Regions from separate parts of the Nocardioides aquiterrae genome, predicted to be linked through region 3. Evidence: riboswitches for the same ligand, from Rfam matches in the RefSeq annotation. Region 3 holds a riboswitch; each other region holds the start of a gene.
The links. A riboswitch is a leader RNA that binds a small molecule or an ion and turns the genes downstream of it on or off. The one in region 3 is predicted to bind cyclic di-AMP.

Region 1 (4,251 bases), on a different contig from region 3:
CGGCTCATCAGCGCCGAGACCGACGTGTTCGCGACCGACCGGCACACCGCCCTCACCGTCCCCAACGACGGCTACGTGCCTCCGAAGACACCGCAGCAGGAGGGCCTGCAGAACAAGTGGCCCTTCGGTGCCGAGAAGACGACCTACCCGGTCTGGGACGGCGTCATCGGCGCCGCGGTCGACGCGAGGTACACCGGCACCGACGAGGTCGACGGGCTGCGGACCTACGTCTACCGGGCCGACGCGAGCGCCGAACGGGTCAAGGTGGTCGGTGACGTCAAGGGCAGCTACCTGCAGACGACCGAGTACTACGTCGAGCCCCGGACCGGTGCGATCATCAACCAGGTCGTGCACCAGGAGCGCGTCGCCCGCGGTGTCGGCAAGATCCTCGACCTCGACCTCGCCTTCACCGACGACCAGATCCGGACCAACGTCGACGACGCGCACGCGAACATCGGCCAGCTGCGGCTGATCGAGGACATCGTCCCCCTGGTCGGCTACCTCGCCGGCGGTCTCGCGGTGGTCGCGGGCCTGGCCCTGCTGCTGCTCGGCCGCCGCGGCCGCCGGGTCGGACAGGAGGGACCGGAGCAGGTCGCCGCAGCGGCTACTCCGTCAGCACCTCGCAGCTCGTGACGTCCTCCGCGTGGAGGCAGGTGTCGCGGCCCTCGTTGCCGACGACCCGGTCGGTGCCGTCCCCGGCGTCGATCCGGTCCCGCTCGCCCGAGCCCGTGACGACGTCGTCGCCGCCGAAGGTCTCGGCGCGGAACGGCCAGTAGTAGCCGCCCGTCACGACGTCGGCGTCCTCGGTCCCGAGGTAGACCCACCGCAGCCGGCTGGCGAGCTCGAGGTCGCCGACCGAGAGCAGCGTCCCGACCTGCTCGCCCTCCCGCTCGACGACGCCGTCGGCCTCGCGGACCGTGATCGTGGGGCCGGGGTCGTCCTCGGGACGGATCGTGCGCGCGGGCCGGCCCAGGTAGCCGCGGTCGTCCCCCTCGCCGCCGTCGAGCACGAAGCCGCGCCCCTGCGTGACCGCGCCTTCGACGACGTCGTCGCCGGCGTCGCCGTAGACCTCGCTGGGCTTCGACGACCAGGTGGTGACCTGGTCGTCGCCGCTGCCGCCGTGCAGCACGTCCCTGCCGAACCGGGCGAGGATCGTGTCCCTCCCCGGCCCCCCGTCGACCGTGTCGCGGTCGTTGCGGTGCGGCGCGTCGTACCCCTCCGGCAGGAGGAGGTCCGCGCCACCGCGGCCGAGGAGCGTGTCGTCCCCTCCGCCACCGACGAGGTGGTCGGGGCCGGCCCCGCCGGCCAGGTGGTCGCCGAACGCCGAGCCGACGACCTCGAGGCCGGCCATCGGGACGATCCGGTCCCGGCCTGCACCTCGGGCGGTGCCTCGGTCGAGGTCGACCCGGATGGGCCCGCCCGCCGTCGCGTACGTCACGCTGCCGTGGCCCCCGTCCTGGTCGACCCGGCGACCGTCGGAGCCGACGTCGAGCACGTCGTTGCCGGGACCGCCCGTGAGCTCGTCGGGGATCCGGTAGCTGCCGCCGCGGTCGGTCCCGATGCCGTCTCGCTCGCCGAACAGCCGGTCGTCGCCCGGACCTCCGGCGAGCCGGTCCGCGCCGTCGCCGCCGCAGACGAGGTCGTCGCCGCCGCCGGCGGCCACGACGTCGTCACCGCCCCGGGCCACGATCACGTCCGGGCCGGCGGTGCCGGTGAGCCGGTCGTCACCGGCCGTGCCGACGATCGTGGCGCGCTCGCCGTGGCAGGACGGCGGCGCCGCCTGGGCCGGCGCGGGTGGAGCCAGGGTGGCGGCGAGGAGCGCCGAGACGGGGAGGGCGAGACGCAGCTTCATGCCCCCGGTACGCCCGAGCCGGGGTCCTGGTTGCATCACGAATCGCCGGACGGGTGCGCAGCCTCACACCGCCGCCGGGTTGGGCGGCGCTCGGGCGTCTGCCTACCGTCGTGGGGTCCCGCGTTCCTGCGGGACGGTCCCCGTGCGCGCCCAGTCCTGCCCGGCCGGAGGCCGGACATCGACGGAAGACGCTCGGGCAGGAGCGGGGGAACCACACGTTCCACGGGCCGCACCGCGGCCCTCGGGGTGAAGCAACGGCCGGACACCACGGCCGTGGCCGGGCTACTCCAGCCCGAACCCGACAGCTCACCTCGCCGGCGCTCGCTGGAGATCTCTCATGCGCATGCGCACCCTCGTGTCGGCCGCCGCGCTCGCGGCGTCCACGCTCGTTCCGGTCCTGGCGCTCGACGCGCCGGCCGACGCCGTCAGCGGGAAGACCTGGAACCGGCTCGCCCAGTGCGAGTCGGGCGGTCGCTGGCACATCAACACCCACAACGGCTACTACGGCGGCCTCCAGATCAGCCTCGGCACCTGGCGCGGGTACGGCGGCAGGAAGCTCGCCTCGCTCCCCAGCCGGGCGAGCCGGGCCGAGCAGATCCGGATCGCCGAGCGGATCAAGAAGCACCAGGGCTGGGGCGCCTGGCCGGCCTGCTCGGCGCGCATCGGCGTCCGCTGAGGGACCAGGACGGTCAGCCCAGCGCGGCGATCTTCCGCTCGAGGAGCCCGCGCTCGCGCGCGTTGCCGCACAGGCGTACGGCGAGCGCGAGCTCGGCGCGCGCCTCGTCGGTGCGGCCGAGCCGGCCGAGCAGCTCGCCGCGCACGCTGGGCAGCAGGTGCGAGCCCGCCAGCGACCCGCCGGCGACGAGCTCGTCGACGACGGCCAGCGCCGCCGCGGGCCCCCGGGCCATCGACAGCGCGACCGCGCCGTTGAGCTCGACGACCGGGGACGGGGCGATCCGGCCGAGCGCCTCGTAGAGCAGCACGATCCGCTGCCAGTCGGTCTCGGCGACCGAGGGGGCGACCGCATGGCACTCGGCGATCGCGGCCTGGACGCCGTACGGCCCCAGGCCGCGGCCGACCCGGCCGGCCTGCGCCAGCGCGGCCCGGCCGCGGCGGATCGCCTCCCGGTCCCAGCGGCGGCGGTCCTGCTGCTCGAGCAGCACCGGGTCGCCGTCCGCGTCGAGCCGGGCGGGGAAGCGCGCGGCGGTCAGCTCGAGCAGGGCCAGCAGCCCGTGCACCTCGGGCTCGTCGGGCAGCAGCGTGACCAGGACGCGGGTCAGCCGGATCGCCTCGCGGGCCAGGTCGGGCCGGATCAGCTCCTCCCCGGAGGTGGCCGACGAGCCCTCGGTGAAGATCAGGTAGAGCACGCTCAGCAGCGGGCCGAGCCGGGCCCGGCACTCCTCGTCCGGTGGCACCTCGAACGGGACCCGGGCGGCCGACAGGGTCTTCTTCGCGCGGGTGATCCGGGCCTGCACGGTCGCGGTCGGGACCAGGAACCCGCGCGCGATCTCGTCGCTGGTCAGGCCGCCCAGCACCCGCAGGGTCAGCGCGACCTGCGCCTCCCGGGACAGCATCGGGTGGCAGGCGATGAACATCAGCGCGAGCAGGTCGTCGCCCGGTGCCTCCTCCCGCGGCGGCTCGTGCGCCAGCGCGGCGTACCGCTCGTCCAGCGCCGACCGGCGCCGGAACGCGTCGATCGCGCGCCGGCGGCCGGTCGTCAGCAGCCAGCCCGCGGGGTTGGCGGGTACGCCGTCGCGCGGCCAGCTGACCAGCGCCTGCGCCAGGGCCTCCTGGGCCACGTCCTCGGCGAGGCTGAAGTCGCCGGTGGAACGGGCCAGCGCCCCGACGATGCGGGCGGACTCGATCCGCCACACCGCCTCGACCGCCTCGCGCCCGGTCCCGGTCACAGCTGGCCGGTGCGCTCCCGCCAGGCCCGCTCCCGCTGGATCCACGAGTTGTCCTGCGGGAACTCGTCGATGGTCGGGATCCGGCGGATCTCCGCCTTCATGCCCGGCCCCGCCAGCGGCGCGCGCTTCGCCCACTCGACGGCCTCCTCCTTCGAGGCCACGTCGAGGACCCAGAAGCCGCCGAAGAGCTCCTTGGTCTCGCCGTACGGCCCGTCCGTCACGACCGGCGGCGTCGAGGAGTAGTCGACGACGACGCCCTCCGCCGGGTCGTCCAGCCCGTCCATCGCGACGAGCACCCCGGCGTTGATCAGCTCCTCGTTGAAGCGGCCCATCGTCGCGATGACCTCCTCGAAGTCGAGGTCCTGCATCGCCGCCGCCGACTCGTCGGTCGAACGCATGATCAGCATGTACTTCACGGTGTTCTCCTGCGAAGCTCCGGGTCCTCCTCTCGGGACCCTCTCACGGGTGGGTCGAACGGGGAGGGCCCCGGAT
Region 2 (4,251 bases), on a different contig from region 3:
CCGGCTGCGGCAACCTCACCCGCTTCGACGTCACCCGCACCCGCCGGACCACCGAGTTCTGGCACTTCGACCTCGCCGGCGACCACCGCGTCGAGGAGACCGACGTGCGCGACGAGGCGGTCGAGCGGGTCACCTGCCGCTGGTGCGGCCGCTCCGATGCGATCGAGCTCGTGCCGCGCCACCAGCCGGCGCCATGACCGAGGGGGGAACCGGGCCGGGGCTCGCGGACCTGCCCGAGCCGGTCCGCGTCCGGGTCGTCGCGCTCACGGCCGACGTGCTGCCCGACGTACCGAAGCTGCCGCCGGCGGTACGCCGGGTGGCCGGCTTCGCACCCGCGCGGCGGGCCCGGCTGGGTGCGACCGCCATCTCCGAGGCGCTCGCGGACGACGAGCTGCGCGAGCGAGTCGGCACCCAGCTGGCGGCGCGCCCGGGCCCGGACCCGGCCGACGCCGTGGGCGACGCCGCGCACCGCTGGCTCACGCGTGCCGAGGGCTGGGAGGAGGCGCTCGCCGACGCGGTGCGCCGGGTCGCGGAGCGGCCCGAGCCCGGGAACGACCGTGCGGAGCGGGAGCTGGAGCGGCTGCGGGCCCGGCTGGCGGATGCCGAGCAGTCGGTGCGCGAGCAGCGGGCGGCGCACAAGGCCCAGCTGGACGAGGTCAAGGCCGAGAACGCCGCCCTGCGGCGCAAGCTCGGCGACACCCGGCTCGCCGAGAAGGACGCGCGGACGGCGGCCGAGGAGGCCGCGGCGGCCGAGCGCGCGGCCGGGGAGCGGGCCGCCGCGCTGGAGCGGGAGAACCGGCGGCTGCGGTCCCAGGTGGAGCGGCTGGAGGAGGAGGCGCGCGAGGGGCGCCGGGACGCGCGGTCCGAGCGCGACGAGGCGACGCTGCGCGCCCGGATCCTCCTGGAGACCGTCATCGACGCCGCGACCGGGCTGCGCCGCGAGCTCGCGCTGCCCCAGGTCAGCGGCGCGCCGGCGGACCGGGTCGAGGCCGACGTCGCAGAGGCCGGCCACCGGGTGCCGGCACAGGCGTCGCTGGAGCAGTACCTCGCGATGCCGCGGGCCCGCCTGGTCGTGGACGGCTACAACGTCAGCAAGGCGGCCTGGCCGAGCTCGTCGCTGGAGGCCCAGCGCGCCCGGCTCGTGCGGTCGATCGCGCCCCTCGTCGCGCGCACCGGAGCCGAGACGACCGTGGTGTTCGACGCCGCCGAGACCGACCACCGGCCGCCGGTGCCCGCGCCCCGCGGCGTCCGCGTCCTCTACAGCCCGCGTGGCGTGATCGCCGACGACGTGATCCGCGAGCTGGTGGCCGCCGAGCCCGAGGGGCGGGTCGTCGTGGTGGTCACGGCCGACCGGGCGGTCGGGCGCGACGTGGCCCGGGACGGCGCGCGCGTCGTCCCGCCCGAGGCGCTGCTGGACGTGCTCGGCCGGTGACCGTCGGGCCGCTGTCGGTGGGCCCTGTCACCGTTCCTGGCATGACGACGAGAATCGACTGCGACTCCTGCACGGTGCGGGGTCTCCACTGCCACGACTGCGTGGTGACGGTGCTGCTCGGGCCGCCGCCCGAGCTCAGCCTCGACGACGACGGCGCCCGGGCGCTCGACGTCCTCGCCGCCGGTGGCCTGGTGCCTCCGCTGCGGCTGGTCCAGCCGGTCGACGGACCCCAGGTGGAGTCCGCCTGACCGTGACCAGAGTGACCGATGTGACGTCTGTGACAGGTCACGGCAAAGTAACGGAGAAACGCCGAGCGACTTCGGTTGAAAGTTTGGCCGTCGGGCGATGTCGCCGTTAACGTGTGGCACTCAGGTGGCCGGACCGTGGATCACTCGGATCCTCGCGGCCACCGCGCTGAGTCTCGGTCCGGTTCGCCGGTCCGGGAGCCGGGGAACCAACCGGTGGCCGTGCTCGGACGACCACCACTGGGGTGAATCCTCCGCCTGAGCGGAGGTAGGGCAAACGTTGTGCCCGAATCCGTCAGCTCACCCGGTAGGCGTACGACGTAACAAGGAGAGCGCCACCTCGTGCTGAACGCCCGGAAGCGACTCGTCACCCTCGTGTCCGGTAGTGCCCTCATCGCCGCCGTGGGATTCATGCCCTCGACGCCGGCGAACGCCGAGCCCGACATCAAGGACGTCCAGGCCCGGGTGGACCGGCTCTACCACGAGGCCGAGCAGGCCTCGGAGCGCTACAACGACGCCAAGCTCGAGCTCACCTCCCTCAAGCGCGACCTCGGCCTCCTCAAGGCCGACCAGGGCCGGCAGGACGACCGGCTGGAGCAGGTCCGGCGCCAGGTGCAGGACTCCGTCATCCGCCAGTACGAGGGCCAGAACCTCTCCGCGATGGGCCAGGTCGTCCTCTCCGACGACCCGCAGAAGTTCCTGTCGCAGCTGTCCACGATGTCGGCCTACAACGACATGCAGGACCAGCTCTTCGACGACTACGCGACCGAGCTGAAGTCCCTCGACATCCGCAGCGACGCCACCGCCAAGCGGGCCGCGCAGGTCGCCACGCTCGAGGAGAAGCTCGGCGCCGAGAAGGCGACGATCGACAAGAAGCTGGCCGAGGCGAAGACGCTGCTCGGTGAGCTGCAGGCCAAGGAGCGCCAGGAGATCCTCTCCCGGGGCTCGACGACCCGCACTCCCGAGGTGTCGGCGTCCGGGCGGGCCGCGGCCGCGGTCAGCTACGCGATGGCCCAGGTGGGCAAGGCCTACGTCTACGGCGCGGCCGGCCCCAACGCCTTCGACTGCTCCGGCCTCACCATGATGGCCTGGGCGCAGGCCGGGGTGTCCCTGCCGCACTCCTCGAGCGCGCAGTACAGCTCCGGTCCGCACGTCGCCGAGAGCGACCTCCAGCCCGGCGACCTGGTCTTCTACTACAGCCCGATCAGCCACGTCGGCATGTACATCGGCAACGGCCTGATCGTGAACGCCGAGAACCCCAGCTCGGGCGTGCGGGTCACGGGCCTGCACTCGATGCCGTACGTCGGAGCGGTTCGCCCCGGCTGACACACTGGTACGCGTGAAGACCGGTCGTCCCCTCTGGTGGGTGGCCGGTCTTTCGCTGTGCCTGCTCGTCGCCGTCGGCCTGGTCACCTGGGTCGCCGTCGACGACCAGCCCTACGTCGCGCCCACGCCGGCCGCGTCGACCGGGGGCAGCCCGTCGCCGGCGCTCGCCACCGAGGCGCTGCGCTCGTTCGAGCGGGCGGTCCGCTCCGGCGACGAGGACGCCGCCCGCGCGCTCGCGCCGGCGGACGACGCGGCGGCCGCGGACCGGCTGGCGGGGATCGTCGCCAACGCCCGCGCGGCGCGGGTCCGCGACTTCACGCTGCGCTACGTGGACGCGGAGGGCGCCTACGCCGACGGCACCTGGCAGGCCGCCGCGGACGCCACCTGGCAGTTCGAGGGGTTCGACCGGGCCCCGGCGCACGCCGAGGTCCTCGTCGGCCTGCGCGACGACGGCGGCCGGGTCGCGATCACCGGGTTCGGCGGCGGCGACCGGGTCTCCCCGCTGTGGCTCTCCGGCCCGCTGGAGGTCCGCCGTACGCCGCGGACGCTCGTGCTCGTCGACGGCTCGGCCGCGGAGGCGCGCGAGTACGCGCTGCGGGCGCGGACGGCGGTGCCCGTCGTCCGCCGGGTGCTGCCGGACTGGCGGCGTGGCCTGGTCGTCGAGGTGCCGGCGTCCGAGGACGACCTGGACCGGGCCCTGGACGCCGACCCGGGCACCTACGACCAGATCGCCGCGGTCACCACCTCCGAGGACGGGCAGCTGACGCCGGACGCGCCGGTGCACGTGTTCGTGAACCCGGACGTCTTCGGGGGTCTGCGTCCCACCGGCGCGCAGGTCGTGATGAGCCACGAGGCCGCGCACGTGGCGACGGGGGCGTTCGTCAGCCCGATGCCGCTGTGGATCCTCGAGGGCTTCGCCGACTACGTCGCGCTGCGCGACGTCGACCTGCCGGTCGCGAAGTCCGCCTCCCAGATCATCGCCGAGGTGCGCAAGGACGGCGCCCCGCGGGCGCTGCCGTCCGCCGACGACTTCGGCACCCGGACGCCCGACCTCGGGGCGACGTACGAGAGCGCCTGGCTGGCGAACCGGCTGCTCGCGCAGCGCGGCGGTGAGGCCGCGCTGGTGCGGTTCTACCGAGCCGTCGACCGCGGCACCCCGGTCGGACCGGCGCTGCGGGCCGAGTTCGGGTTGGGCGTCCCGGCCTTCACGCAGCAGTGGCGGACCCTCCTGCAAGACTTGGCGGGGTG
Region 3 (4,251 bases):
CGTGACCGTCGCGATCATCCAGGGCGGTGTCCCGGGCGACGGGAAGGATCTGGTCGCCCATCACCGTCAGGTCACCCGCAGCCAGCAGGTGGCCACCCAGCTGCTGGCATCCCGCGTGCGGGCGGGGGAGGAACCGGCGCCGGACCTGGTGATCTGGCCCGAGAACTCGACCGCCGTGGACCCGTTCGGCGACCCAGAAGCACGAAACGCGATCGAAGCCTCCGTCGAGGCGATCGGGCGACCGATCCTCGTCGGGGCGATGGTGGATGATGCGGACCCACGGCGCGTCCTCAACCAGGGGATCGTCTGGGATCCCGCTACGGGGCCGGGGGAGCGGTATACCAAACGTCACCCGGTCCCGTTCGGGGAATACATCCCCTTCCGGAGTGTCCTCGGGCGCATCAGTCCGCGGCTCGCCGAGATCCCGCGCGACATGATCGCAGGCGGGCCGCAACCGCCTGTTGAGGTTGCCGGGACATCGGTGGCGATGGCGATCTGCTTCGACGTGGCCTTCGATGACGTGCTGCCCGAGCAGGTTCGTGAAGGCGCCGACCTGGTCGTCGTTCAGACCAGCAACGCGATGTTCACCGGCACGGCTCAGCGCGCCCAGCAGTTCGGCATCTCGCGGGCCCGGGCCCTCGAGACCGGACGCAGCGTGGTCGTCGCCTCCACGAATGGGATCAGTGGCGCGATCGGTCCCGACGGCTCGGTGGTGACCCAGAGCCGCACGCGGGGCACCGAGGTGCTGGTGGCCGACGTCCCCCTCGCCTCCGGTGAGACCGTCGCGGTGCGGATGGGACCGATGGTCAGCGGCGGGTCGCTCCTGGTTGCGCTGGGTGCCGTTCTCGTCGGTGTGCGCCGGTGTCGGGCCCGCTGACTCTGGGGTGCGCGCTCTTACTTGTTCAGCGTGCGCTTGAGCTGTACGGCGCGGCCACAGGCGACGCGATCGTACGGGTCTGGTGGGGCACCGACGTTGTGGGTCCGTCTTCCCTTCGGTGACTGGCTGCAACGGAGAGGCGCGTCGCTGCCCGTGCCTCCCAGCCCTCTCTCGGACTGGGAGGCAGCGACAGCAGCGTCGGGTGGCCTGCGATGACCAGGCCGGTTCAGACCTGCGTTTCTGCGCCGCCCAAGTGCCGGGCGCGGCCTCAGAAGCGACCGTAGGAGCGGGCGACGTCCCAGATGGGCGCGTAGCGCACCTGGCCGCCCGAGGCAGGCGCCTCCCAGACCATGCCGTCGCCGGCGTAGATCGCCACGTGCGATACCGACCCGCCGGGCGAGTAGAAGATCAGGTCACCCGGGCGCAGGTCGTCGCCCGAGACCGGCGTCGCCGCTGCGGCCTGCTCCGACGAGGTTCGCGGGATCGACTTTCCTGCCTGCGCGAAGACGTATTGGGTGAAGCCCGAGCAGTCGAAGCCCGACGGGGTCGAGCCGCCGTAGACGTACGGGACACCTTCGAGTTGGCTCGCCTCGGCCAGGAGCTTCTGTGTGAAGCCAGTCGCATGAGCGGCCGATCCTCCGCCATCGCTCGAGGTGGGAGCTGCCTGGCGGGCGGATCCACCGCTGGTCCGCAGGGTTTGGCCGGGGTAGATCAGGGCGGGGCTGGAGATGACGTCGCGGTTGGCCGTGTAGAGGTCTCGCCATGTGCTGCCGACGTTCTGCGCGATCGAGCTGAGGGTGTCGCCGGACTGCACCGTGTAGGTGGAGTGCGCACTGGCGGGGCTCGTCAGGGCGGGGGCGGCAACCAGGCCGGCGGCGATGGTGCCGGTCGCCAGGGCACGTAGCCCGCCGCTGCGCTGGCACTCGGCACGGTGCCTGCCGGTAATGGCGCGGGGCACCAGGGTGGTGTCGCTACCCGCTCCGCGGGGGGCACGGTGCCGTCCCGGCCGGGGCTGTTCGGTACGAATGGGCGTGGGTACGAAAGACATGGATCCTCCGGACGCCTACGAAGTTAGCTGTCGGGTTCGGGCCTGGAGGTGCCCGGCCGCTCTGGGCGGCTTCACCCCGGAGGCGCCCGTCCTGCAGGCGCCAAAGTTGGGTTCTCCGCACCCGCCGTCGTCAACTGAAGGCAACGCACATCCAGCGCGGCGGGTCTCGGCGACGCCAGAGGTGCACCCGCCGGTTGGCGAGTCCTACGCACGGTAGTAGATGCGTCCTTGCCGCACAAATGTCACACCGCGAGGCAGCCAGGCATGGGCCAGATCGTGGAGTTGCTCGCAGCCGTCGCTCGCAGCCGTCCAAGGTCCGGCTCTCGACCGGGTACCGGCCCGCCGCACCCACCGCTCTCTGTCTCAGTTTGAGCTTCAGGGATGGTGGGTGAAGCATCGCTACCTGTGTGGACGGCCGGGGAATCGTCTTCAGGCCAGTGGGTCGACCCGACCAGTGCACGCGAGGTGACGGCCTTGCTCGGCCAATGACGCCGGCCTCACCGGCGGCCGCCTGCTATTGGGTGTAGCCCTCGGGAGCGGCGGCGAACTGCTGCGCGCAGGTCAGTGAGCAGAACCAGTGCTCGCGGTCATCGTGTCGGAGGAAGTCAGCGGCTGTGGCGTGGGCGACCCACATGCGGCACACGGGATCGACGCTGCCGGCCTGCCGGGCGGGGGAGAGCGAGATCGCGAAGAGCTCTTGGGGTTCGGCAACGTTGCGGAGTTCGAAGGTTCCGAGGGATGCGACGCCACGGCCGGCGGTGCGTGCCGCGTCCGCGACCACACGAGTCGCGAGGGTCTGTCCACCTCCTGCCTGACCCGCGACTCGCGCGGCAAGGTTGATCGCGGCTCCGAACATGTCTCCTGCGCGCTCGACCGCTGATCCATGGTGAAGGCCGGCACGCGCCAGCGGGCAGCCGTCGAGTTCGGCTGTGGCCTCCAGTACGCGTTCCACCAGGTCCAGGCCGGCGGTGGGATCGGGAGAATCAAGCGGAAGCTCGCCGCCGCAACACTGGTCGTCGCCGGAACGCTGACTCTCGCCGCGTGCGGAGGCGGGATGGACGGCATGAACATGGGCGACGACTCGTCGTCGAGTCCGTCCGCCACCGCGGACGCGTCGGCTGAGTTCAACGACGCCGACGTCACCTTCGCCAGCCACATGATCCCGCACCACCAGCAGGCCGTTGAGATGGCTGAGTTGGCCGATACCCGCGCGCAGAGTCAGGAGGTCAAGGACCTGGCCGCCCAGATCAAGCGCGCCCAGGGCCCCGAGATCGAGCAGATGACCGCGTGGCTCGATGCCTGGGGCCAGCCTGCGCCGTCGGACATGGGCGGGATGGACATGGGCGGATCGATGCCAGGGATGATGAGTGAGGACGAGATGGGCCAGCTCGAGGGAGCCTCGGGCGCGGAGTTCGACCAGATGTTCCTCACGATGATGATCAGCCACCACCAAGGTGCCATCGAGATGGCGAAGACCGAGCAGGCCGACGGGAAGAACGAAGACGCCATCGACCTCGCCGCCCAGATCGAGCGTGCGCAGACCGAGGAGATCGCGACGATGCGTGAACTCCTCAAGTAGTCGACCGCCGGCCCAGAAGATGGAATCTCATCGCTCGACTACTATGCGAAGTAGTAATCTCTTCTGAATGGTGGAGGACCCCCGATGCCGGACCTGATCTACCTGCTGGCCGTGCTCGTCTGCCCGATCACGATGGGCGCCATGATGCTGATGATGATGCGCGGCAGCCAGCGTCGCCCCTCCCAGGCGAGCCCGGATGAGGTCGCGCGCCTGCGGGCCGAGGTCGATGAACTGCGCGCTCACGCCGGCGCGGAGCAACCCCAGGCAGGACCCGTGCAGCGGTGAGCGAGCTCATCGTCCCGCTTGCCGTCCTCGCCGCGTCGGGAACGATGACCTGGTTCTGCTGCGTGCGTCCGGTGTTCAGGGCGCGCTCCGCTGCCGCCAGCGGCGAGCGGTTCGAACTCTCCAACTGCTGTGCACCCGGTTCCCACGTTCCGGGTCCGCCCCAAGCGCCCGGCGACATCGCCGGGAGAGGCTGAGGCAGGGGCCTGGGTCGTGCCGGTGATGTCGGGGCTGGAGAGCGCCTTCTGCCGCAGCGCGCCGTGGCGGTGGTTCGCCCGGCGCGCGGTGTTGCCATGGGCTCTGTGTGGCCGGTCGCTGAGCGGTGAGGTTCTCGAGATCGGTGGGGGGAGTGGCGCGATGGCCGCCGGCGTCGCCAGCTCGTTCCCGCACATCCAGTTGACGACGATCGATCTCGACGCGGACATGGTCAGGGCAGCGCGGTCCGCCCTCGGCGGCCATTCCAAC
Region 4 (4,251 bases), on a different contig from region 3:
GCCTGGTAGTCGGCGTGCGCCTGCCGGTTCTGGGCCTCGGCCTGGATGTCCTGCGGCGTCGGCTGGCCGGTCGGCCGCTGGTACGGCGGCGGCTCGCTCAGCGGGTGGCTCTGCAGGTTCGCCTGCTCCGCCCGGGCCGCCGTGATGACGTCGGCCGCGTTGCGCAGCGCCTGAGCTCCGTCGACCAGCTCGGCGGCCTTGTCGCCCATCTTCTGGGCGGAGCGCTGGAACGCCGCGTCGATCGCGGGACCGGTCTTGCCGCCGATCCGCTCCTTGACCTCGGGCGAGGCGGTCGCGAGGGCGAAGCCGATCTGGCCGAGGATGCGCTGGCACTTCTCCCACTCGTCGGCGTGGGTCGCGATCGTCTCGGGCGTCGCGCCGTTCAGCGCCTGGTCGAGGCGCGCGCGCTGCGGTCCGGCGGCCACGTCAGTCCCCCTCCGTCGACAGCGGAAGGGAGCAGGAGTTGTTGGTCTCGAAGCTGGGCGCCGCGACGCACGAGGTCGACTCCGCGATGCCGTTCAGCGCGGTCGCGTTCGACACGTCGGTGTCGACCATGTTGTCGGTGAAGCTCGACAGGTTGTCGCGGTAGCCGCGCAGCCCCGCGGCCATCTGCAGCACGGCCTTGGCGACGTGCTGCTGGGCGACGCTGCTGTGGTGGCCGAGCTGCGCGCCGGCCTCGGACCCCCCGAAGACCGCGCCGATCGGATTGACGTTGTTCTGCTCGAGCTCGTCGGCGTTCCGGCCGAGCATCCCCCGGACCTCGTCGATCAGGTCCTCGGGCAGCTGCAGCACCCCGAGCATGTCCAGCGCTTCCATCTGAACGTGTTCCTTCCCCCGAACTGAAGGTCGACAGCTTCAGCAGCCCCCTACCCCGGCCGCCCGGGACACGAAACCTCATCGACTAGATTCGCTGCAAACATCTCGGACCCAGGAGCTGATGGATGCGCCGCACCGCCGTACCCGCCGCTCTCGCGGCGCTCGCCCTGCTCGCCGGCTGCGGCGGCAGCGACGACCCGGCCCCGACCCCGGCGCCCTCGAGCGGCTCGACGGACCCGTCGGGGTCCGCGTCCAGCCCGAGCGCGGACGTCGCCACCGGCATCCGGCTGACCCAGCCGAACAGCACCGTGGTCGCGCCGGAGGCGTGGACCCGGGGCCGCACGATCGTCAGCGGCGAGACGTCCGCGGACAGCCCGGACCACCTCGCCTGGGTGTCGCTGGGCGAGATCGAGGCGTTCGGGTCGGACCAGGACGCCGAGCAGCTCGGCCACACCCGGATCGCCTCGGACCCGAGCCCGAGGAAGCCGAAGCTGCTGCCGGTGGCCGAGCTCGACGGCCGGCCCGCCTACCACGTCGCGGGCTGGGTGGGCGGATCCCGCTACATCGACGAGTACGGCGCGATCTGGAACGACCGGATCGTCTCCCTGGTCTTCTCGTTCAACGAGAAGGTCCCGGCGGCCGAGCGCACCCAGGTCGTCGAGCAGGTGCTGCCGACCTTCCAGTGGAAGTAGGCAGGGTCCTCAGCGGCGGTAGCGCAGCGTGCCGGGGTACCACTTGTCGGTCCACAGCTTGTCGGTGCGCACCCGGGTGCCGGAGTACGGCGCGTGCAGCACCCAGCGGTGCCCGTGGCTGAAGCCGGCGTACACGCCGACGTGGTACACGCCGCCGCCGTCGTAGAAGAAGATCAGGTCGCCGCGCTTCATGTTGCTGCGCTTGATGTGCTTGGCGAAGTGCGCCTGCGCGGACGAGGTGCGCGGGATGTGCTTGAACCCCGCCTTGCGGAAGGCGTAGTAGGTCAGGCCGGAGCAGTCGAACGCGTTCGGGCCCGAGGCGCCGTAGCGGTACGGGTCGCCCTTCTGGTGGACCGCGACGCTCATCGCGCTGCCGACGCGGCGCGCGGACGGCGCCGACGGGGCCTGCTTGTGGCCCTTCTTCTGGTGGTGGGCCGCGTGGTGGGCGGTGGCGCCGTGGGCCTCGGAGGTGGTCGGTGCGGTGGCGAGCAGGCCGACGGCGAGGGCGCCGCTGGCGAGCACGCGGAGCGCGCCGGAGCGCAGGGAGTGCAGGGTGGGCATGCGGATGCTTCCTTCCCACGCCTGTGAGGTGAGCTGTCGGGTTCGGGCGAGAAGGTGCCCGGCCACCGGTCGGTGGCTTCACCCCGAGCGGCCGCCGGAGGTGCTGCGGCCGCGGAAGTGGGTCCCCCACTCCTGCCTGTGCTGATGTCTCGGGTTCGGTCGCCCGGGTGGCAGGACTCGGCGTGCCCGGGCGATCGGGGACGCTAGCCGAGGAATTCACGCGATCACGAGTCGCCGGACCGCGGATCCCGTGGCCTGGGCCACACCCCCCGCGTGGAATCGTGACCCGGTTGGACGGAGATCACACAGTTACACCGGTGTCGCGCCCGGTGTCACGCCCGGTGTCACGCCCGGTGTCGACCCTGCACCACGTGGCCCTCGTCGAGGCGGACGACGCGGTCGGCGACCTCCCAGACCCGCCGGTCGTGGGTGGCCACCAGGACCGCGGAGCCGGCGTGGGCGGCGGCCGCGAGGACGGCGACCACCTGGGTCACGTGGTCGTCGTCCTGGTGGCCGGTCGGCTCGTCGAGGACGGCGACCCGGGGACTCAGCACGAGCGCCCGCGCGACCGCGGTCCGCTGCTGCTCGCCCAGGGAGGTCTCCCGGACGCCGCGCCGGGTGAAGGCGTCCAGGTCGAGGGCCTCGGCGAGCGCCGAGAACGCCGCGGTGGGGTCGACGCCGGCGCGGTACGCCGGCAGGCACACGTTGTCCTCGACGCTGAGCCCGGCGAGCAGCCCGTGCTGCTGCGGCACGACGGCCACCACGGCCCAGTCGGTGACGCCGGCGGTCGGGACGCCGTCCACGGCCACCTCGCCACGATCGGGCCGCTCGAACCCGGCGGCCAGGTGGCACAGGGTGCTCTTGCCCGACCCGGACGGCCCGGCCAGGGCGACGAGCTCCCCCGGCGCCGCGGCGAGGCTGACGTCGTGCAGCACCTCGACGCGGCCGGCGCCCGCGCCGTACCCGTGCCCGACCTCGACGACCCGGAGCCCGCTCATCGGTCCTCCTCCGGTCGCCGCAGCCGCACCTGGTCGCCGTCGGCGTCGACCACCACCCGGCGGTCGGGGAACAGCTCGAGCACCTCGGGCGGGAGCTGGAGCCGCCCGGTCGCGTCGATGACCGCGGCGGCGGTACGGCGGCCGGCGGTCTCGCTCGACAGCACGCCGTGCCGCAGCCGGAGCAGCCGGTCGGCGCGGTGCGTGATCCGGTCGTCGTGGCTGCTGATCACGACCGTCGAGCCGGCGGCCGCGGCCGCGAGCAGTGCGTCCATGACCCGGTCGGCGTTCGCGTGGTCGAGCTCGGCGGTCGGCTCGTCGGCCACCACCAGGGCGGGCCGGCCCACCAGGGCCATCGCGACCGCGAGGCGTTGCTGCTCCCCGCCGGAGAGCGCCTCGGGGCGGTGGCGGGCGCGGTCACCGAGCCCGACCGCGTCGAGCGCCGCGTCCGGGTCGTGGCGGGCGGCGCCCCGCCAGGACGCGACCTGGCGGAGCTGGTCGGCGGCGCACAGGTGCGTGAACACCGCGCTCGAGGAGCGCTGCGGCACGAACCCGATCCGCCGCCGGCGCAGCCCGCGCAGCTCGCGGGTCGAGGCGCCGCCCACGTCGCTGCCGAGCACGGTGAGCCGGCCGGCGCTGGGCCGGTCGCGGGCGCCGAGCAGCGTCAGCAGGCTGCTCTTGCCGCTGCCGGACGGGCCGGCGACCACGGTCAGCGCGCCGGGTTCGAGCTCGAGCCCGAGCCCCCGCAGCGCGTGGGTCTCCCCCGTCGCGGAGCGGAAGACCTTGACCAGGTCCTCGCACGACACGGTGGCCCGGGTGTCACTCACCGGCACGGAGCACCTCCGCGGCGGGCCGGCGACGGGTGAGCAGCGTGCCGGCGAGCCAGGCCGGCAGCACCAGGCCGGCGAGCACGCCCAGCAGCCAGAGCAGGTCGGAGGCCTCGGGGCGCGGGTGCGTGAGCGGCGGGATGCCGGCGGCGGCGTCGATGCTGCTGGGCGCGAGCACGAGCACCGCGGCGGCGAGCACCGCCGCGACGACAGCCGTCGCGACGGCGTACCCCAGCTCCCAGGCGCGCGCCCGGGCCAGGTCGCCGGAGCGGTAGCCCATCCGGCCCAGCAGCACGTCGGAGACGGTGTCGCGGTCGGCGAGCCGCAGCGCGAGCACCAGGCCCGCGGCGAGGGCGAGCG

Region 1: another riboswitch for cyclic di-AMP. It lies ahead of ABD086_RS16505 (transglycosylase family protein); the one in region 3 lies ahead of ABD086_RS03730 (C40 family peptidase).
Region 2: another riboswitch for cyclic di-AMP. It lies ahead of ABD086_RS17045 (C40 family peptidase); the one in region 3 lies ahead of ABD086_RS03730 (C40 family peptidase).
Region 4: another riboswitch for cyclic di-AMP. It lies ahead of ABD086_RS11250 (C40 family peptidase); the one in region 3 lies ahead of ABD086_RS03730 (C40 family peptidase).

What each region holds. Positions count from the first base shown of each region.
Region 1 is NZ_BAAAJE010000016.1:168,113-172,363, reverse strand. It holds gene pgfA (cell envelope lipid trafficking protein PgfA) at 1-633, shown strand, start outside; gene ABD086_RS16510 (calcium-binding protein) at 605-1,852, opposite strand; cyclic di-AMP (ydaO/yuaA leader) riboswitch at 2,032-2,187, shown strand; gene ABD086_RS16505 (transglycosylase family protein) at 2,190-2,528, shown strand; gene ABD086_RS16500 (RNA polymerase sigma factor) at 2,542-3,759, opposite strand; gene ABD086_RS16495 (YciI family protein) at 3,756-4,166, opposite strand.
Region 2 is NZ_BAAAJE010000018.1:50,025-54,275, reverse strand. It holds gene ABD086_RS17060 (hypothetical protein) at 1-197, shown strand, start outside; gene ABD086_RS17055 (NYN domain-containing protein) at 194-1,432, shown strand; gene ABD086_RS17050 (hypothetical protein) at 1,474-1,680, shown strand; cyclic di-AMP (ydaO/yuaA leader) riboswitch at 1,855-2,006, shown strand; gene ABD086_RS17045 (C40 family peptidase) at 2,020-3,003, shown strand; gene ABD086_RS17040 (hypothetical protein) at 3,017-4,251, shown strand, end outside; gene ABD086_RS17035 (M48 family metallopeptidase) at 4,249-4,251, shown strand, end outside.
Region 3 is NZ_BAAAJE010000002.1:254,095-258,345, reverse strand. It holds gene lnt (apolipoprotein N-acyltransferase) at 1-877, shown strand, start outside; gene ABD086_RS03730 (C40 family peptidase) at 1,146-1,835, opposite strand; cyclic di-AMP (ydaO/yuaA leader) riboswitch at 1,924-2,078, opposite strand; gene ABD086_RS03725 (hypothetical protein) at 2,503-2,805, shown strand; gene ABD086_RS03720 (DUF305 domain-containing protein) at 2,809-3,504, shown strand; gene ABD086_RS03715 (hypothetical protein) at 3,589-3,789, shown strand; gene ABD086_RS03710 (class I SAM-dependent methyltransferase) at 4,009-4,251, shown strand, end outside.
Region 4 is NZ_BAAAJE010000008.1:42,726-46,976, forward strand. It holds gene ABD086_RS11235 (hypothetical protein) at 1-425, opposite strand, end outside; gene ABD086_RS11240 (hypothetical protein) at 427-816, opposite strand; gene ABD086_RS11245 (hypothetical protein) at 942-1,508, shown strand; gene ABD086_RS11250 (C40 family peptidase) at 1,518-2,069, opposite strand; cyclic di-AMP (ydaO/yuaA leader) riboswitch at 2,073-2,222, opposite strand; gene ABD086_RS11255 (ABC transporter ATP-binding protein) at 2,414-3,067, opposite strand; gene ABD086_RS11260 (ABC transporter ATP-binding protein) at 3,064-3,891, opposite strand; gene ABD086_RS11265 (hypothetical protein) at 3,884-4,251, opposite strand, start outside.